DNA from 2 places in the Streptomyces sp. NPDC003034 genome. Region 1 is predicted to be linked to the other one. Evidence: predicted binding sites of a transcription regulator. Region 1 holds the regulator's gene; the other holds the start of a gene.

Region 1 (2,450 bases):
GCCGCGGCCTGATCGCGGAGACCCCCTGCGAGGTCTGCAAGGGCAGCGGCCGGGCCCGCAGCTCCCGCACCATGCAGGTCCGGATCCCGGCGGGCGTCTTCGACGGCCAGCGGATCCGGCTGCGCGGCAAGGGCGCGCCGGGCGAGCGCGGCGGTCCCGCCGGCGACCTCTACGTCGTCGTGCACGTCGGTGCGCACCCGGTGTTCGGCCGCAAGGACGACAATCTGACGGTGACCGTGCCGGTGACGTTCGCGGAGGCGGCGCTGGGCGCCGACATCAAGGTGCCGACCTTGAACGGCCCTCCGGTGACGCTGAAGCTCCCGCCGGGTACGCCCGGCGGCCGGACGATGCGCGCCCGCGGCAAGGGCGCGGTCCGCAAGGACGGCACCCGCGGCGACCTGCTGGTGACGGTGGAGGTCGCCGTCCCGAGGGAGCTGTCCGACAAGGCACGTGAGGCGCTGGAGATGTATCGCGAGGCGACGGAGTCCGAGGACCCGCGCTCCGCGCTGTTCGAGTCCGCGAAGGGAGCCTGACATGGACGGCCGCCGCAGCCAGCCCCGATTCGGCAACGGGGCTTACCAACTCACCGACGAGACCCCGGTCTACGTGATCTCGGTGGCCGCCCAGCTCTCGGGGCTGCATCCGCAGACCCTGCGCCAGTACGACCGCCTCGGCCTGGTCTCTCCCGACCGCACGGCCGGGCGCGGCCGGCGCTACTCGGCCCGTGACATCGAACTGCTCCGCACGGTGCAGGCGCTGTCGCAGGACGAGGGCATCAACCTGGCGGGCATCAAGCGGATCATCGAGCTGGAGAACCAGGTGACCGCGCTCCAGCAGCGCGTGGCCGAGCTCTCGGCGGCGGTGGACGGCGCGGCGGCCACGCTCCGGGCCCGCGAGGCCCAGGTGCACGCCTCCTACCGGCGCGACCTGGTCCCCTACCAGCCCCCGCAGCCGGGCAACGCCCTGGTGGTCTGGCGCCCGGCCCCCAAGCGCCCGCTGGACTGAGCGCCCTGCGCGTACGCGCGCCCGACGAGGCGGCGTACGCGCGCACGGCCAGGCCCCGCCCGGATGATTCCGGGCGGGGCCTCGTCGTGCGGCGGGGGGCGCCGGCGCTCGCTGCCGTGCGTCCGGGCCGTCAGAGCCGCGGTTCCTGGGCCGGGCCCGAGACGCGGCCCAGGATGCCCGACTGGGCGATGAGGTAGCCCAGTTGGGCGCGGCTGCCGCTGCCGAGGGCGGTGGCCAGCTTGGCGATGTGCGCGCGGCAGGTCCGTACGTTCATGCCGAGGCGGCGGGCGATGGCCTCGTCCACGTGGCCTTCGACGAGGAGCTGGGCGATGGAGCGCTGCACGCCCGAGATCCCGGACGGGGTCGGTCCGTAGGGGATCTGTTCGTTGAGCGGGGTGGCCCGCCGCCACAACTGCTCGAAGACCCTGACCAGATAGCGGACGAGCGCCGGGTGCCGCAGCTCCAGGGCGATCTGCTGGTCGTCGCTCGCCGGTATGAAGGCGACCGATTCGTCACAGATGATGAGCCGTTCAACCAGTTCCTCCAGCGTCCGGATCTCGACCTTGCCGCTGGCCATCCGGTCGACGTAGGCCATGGTGCCGCGGCTGTGCCGGACGGTGTGCTGGTAGAGCGTGCGCATGCTGACGCCGCGCCGGATGAGCGGCTGGTCCCGTTCTATCGCCTGGTTGAGGATGTTCTCCGAACGCCCGCCGCCCGGCTGGATGGTGAGCATTTCGGCCTGGCACTCGGCGGTGGCGACATTGAGAGCCGCGTTGATCCTGTTGAATCCCTCCAGCACGGTGATCGCATGCGTGGGCGCCGGCGTCAGCGCGCTGATGGCCATGAATGGCTCAAACGCTTCGGCGAGCTCGATGGAAGAGCGCCTGCGTTGCAGGATCTCCCGTTCGAGCGGGTGCAGGCGTTGAGCCAATGCCACCGAGGGCGGAACCGGACGGAGCCAGTTGTCGTCGTCCGGATCGGGGTGCAGCAGCGCGAATTCCAGCAGGCAGGGCGTCTGCTCGACTTCCTCGCGGGCGATTCGACCGGAGCTGAGGGCACTTGCGTACAGCTCGGCTCCCAGGTCGCACAGATCGGTCACCGCATGGGGATGTGTCTGGTTTATGCGCATAGTCGGCAAATCTCCCACCCCCAGGGTCCTGCATGTACAGGAACATGATGCATCGCCACGGTGGCAATGACGTGGCTCGATCAGTCATCGTCTGAGATGCGGGGGAGAGGAATCCATCAAGTGAGGACAACGTCGACCATGTACAAGAAATTGCTTCGCTCGGTGGCTGCCATTGCTCTCTCTACGGCTGCTGCTGTCGGTGGACTCTCGCTCGCGGACAGCGGCTGGGGGAGCGCGCCCGCGGACAGCGGATGGGGAGCCGGTCCCACCGGCAGCGACAGCGGGTGGGGCAGCGTCAGGGCCGACAGCGGGTGGG
Region 2 (2,450 bases), on a different contig from region 1:
ATGACGGTGTCCCTGGTCCATCCCTGGTACGTCGACCGGTACGTGCTCTACGCGCTGGCGGGGCTCGCCCTGCTGGCCGGGGCGAGGCTGGCGGCGGTGCGCCGGGCGGCGGTCCGCGGCCTGCGGGCGTGGCCGTGGCTGCTCGCGGGGGCGCTGCTGGTGCCCCTCGGGCTCTGGTCGGCCTGGCTGCGGACGCCCGAGAGCCGCAAGGACGACACCCTGGCGGTGGCCGCCGCGGTCCGGGAACGGGCCCGGCCCGGGGACGCGGTGCTGTTCCTGCCGTCGCGGCGGCGCGAGTGGCTGCTGTCCTCACCGCGGGTCTACGAGGGCCTGCGCGACGTGGCCCTGGACGGCTCCCCGGCGGCTTCGCGCAGCCTCCAGGGCACGGAGCTGCCGGCGGCGGGGATCCGGAAGGCGCTGGCCGGGTCCCCGCGGGTGATCGCCCTGATGGACCCGGCCGGGCAGCCCCTGGACCCGTACCCGCACGAGGCGGCCAAGCGGGAGGCGCTGGCCGCCGACTTCGAGCTGTGCGCGGTCACCGGGGTGCGCGGCGCCCGGGTCGCGCTCTACGCCCGGCCGGGCGGCTGCCCCTGAAGCCCGCCCCAGGGTGGGCTTTCGGGTCTTGCCGGGCCCGCGCTGCCCGGCACCGCCCCTGGCTGCTTGCTTTGTCGGGGCTTCCCTGTACGCCCAGTACGTCCAGTACGAGGCAAGCTGCTCCGCCTCGCGATGCACGGCACCGGACGACGCGGGCTCGGCCGACCAGATCCGAAAGGCCCGCCCTATGCCATGGGCCCTGGCACGATGAGGCGACCCACGACGTACACGTTTCGCCGGCACCGCGCCCGAACCACGCCCGGGCCTGCGCGGCGGCCACATGCCCGGCGCGGTCAGCCTCCCGTCCGGCGAACTCCAGCGGGACGGCGGCCTGATGCGTCCGCCCGGAGAACTGCGCGCCGCCTTCGAGGCGTTGGCGGCAGGGCGGGAGCGGCTGTACTTCAGCTGCGGATCCGGGGTGACGGCCTGCGTACTGGCCCTCGGCGCCGAGCTCGCCGGTTACCGGAACGTCGCGGTGTACGACGGCTCCTGGAGCGAGTGGGGCCTGCCGTCGCACCTCCCGGTGACCACGGGCACGCCGTAGCGGCTCCTTCCGGGCGGACCCGCAAGGCCGGGCACGGACTCCGGCGCCCCCTGTTCGCCGCTGGCGAACGGCGGTTGGGGAACACTGGGCGGCGCAGATGCATTGAGTCGGCATAGCTCAACTTCACTGCCGGAGGGAAGATCATGGCTTCGACGTCCGTAACGCTCACCCTGCCCGTGCTACCGCTCGACGACGAGGTCGTGCTGCCCGGGATGGTCGTCCCGCTGGACCTGTCCGACGCCGAGGTGCGGGGCGCCGTGGAGGCGGCCCAGGCGGCGGCGGGCAGCGGGAAGCCCCAGGTGCTGCTCGTGCCGCGGGTCGACGGGAAGTACGCCGGGACCGGGGTGCTCGGGACGGTCGAGCAGGTCGGGCGGCTCTCCGACGGGGATCCCGGAGCGCTCATCCGCGGTCACGGGCGGGTCCGGATCGGGGCCGGGACCACCGGGCCCGGCGCCGCGCTCTGGGTCGAGGGCGAGAGCGTGGAGGAGGAGGTCCCGGACCCGCTGCCGGGTGCGGTGACCGAGCTGGTCAAGGAGTACAAGGCGCTCGCCACCAGCTGGCTCAAGAAGCGCGGGGCCTGGCAGGTCGTGGACCGCGTCCAGCAGATCGAGGGCGTCTCCGCCCTCGCCGACAATTCCGGCTACTCACCCTTCCTGACGGTCGGTCAGAAGGTCGAGCTGCTGGAGACCGCCGATCCGGTCGCCCGCCTCAAGCTGGCCGTGAAGGCGCTCGCCGACCACCTCGCCGAGCAGGACGTCGCCGAAGCCATCGCCAAGGACGTCCAGGACGGCGTCGACAAGCAGCAGCGGGAGTTCCTGCTCCGCCGCCAGCTGGAGGCCGTACGCAAGGAGCTGCGCGAGCTCAACGGGGAGAAGGAGGGCGAGGAGTCGGACGACTACCGCGCCCGCGTGGAGGCCGCCGACCTCCCCGAGAAGGTACGGGAGTCCGCGCTCAAGGAAGTCGAGAAGCTGGAGCGGGCCAGCGACCAGTCGCCCGAGGGCGCCTGGATCCGGACCTGGCTGGACACCGTCCTGGAACTGCCCTGGAACGAGCGGACCGAGGACCGCTACGACATCCGCGGCGCCCGGGCCGTCCTCGACGCCGAGCACGCCGGGCTCGCCGACGTGAAGGACCGCATCACCGAGTACCTCGCCGTGCGCAAGCGCCGTTCCGAGCGCGGGATGGGCGTCATCGGCGGGCGGCGCGGGGGCGCCGTACTCGCACTGGTCGGGCCTCCCGGCGTCGGAAAGACCTCCCTCGGCGAATCGGTGGCCCACGCCATGGGGCGCAAGTTCGTCCGGGTCGCGCTGGG

Evidence for each region. The regulator HspR, encoded in region 1, represses chaperone genes until heat shock. The targets are predictions, from matches to a motif close to TTGAGNNNNNNNNNCTCAA.
Region 2: the regulator HspR is predicted to act here: its motif matches at 1,241-1,259, upstream of lon (endopeptidase La).

The regions. Positions count from the first base shown of each region.
Region 1 covers NZ_JBSFTS010000049.1:1,918-4,367, forward strand. The annotation lists gene dnaJ (molecular chaperone DnaJ) at 1-533, shown strand, start outside; gene ACWDX7_RS28115 (heat shock protein transcriptional repressor HspR) at 535-1,005, shown strand; gene ACWDX7_RS28120 (helix-turn-helix transcriptional regulator) at 1,136-2,134, opposite strand.
Region 2 covers NZ_JBSFTS010000008.1:24,798-27,247, forward strand. The annotation lists gene ACWDX7_RS11440 (glycosyltransferase family 39 protein) at 1-594, shown strand, start outside; partial or broken gene ACWDX7_RS11445 (rhodanese-like domain-containing protein) at 818-1,138, shown strand; gene lon (endopeptidase La) at 1,282-2,450, shown strand, end outside.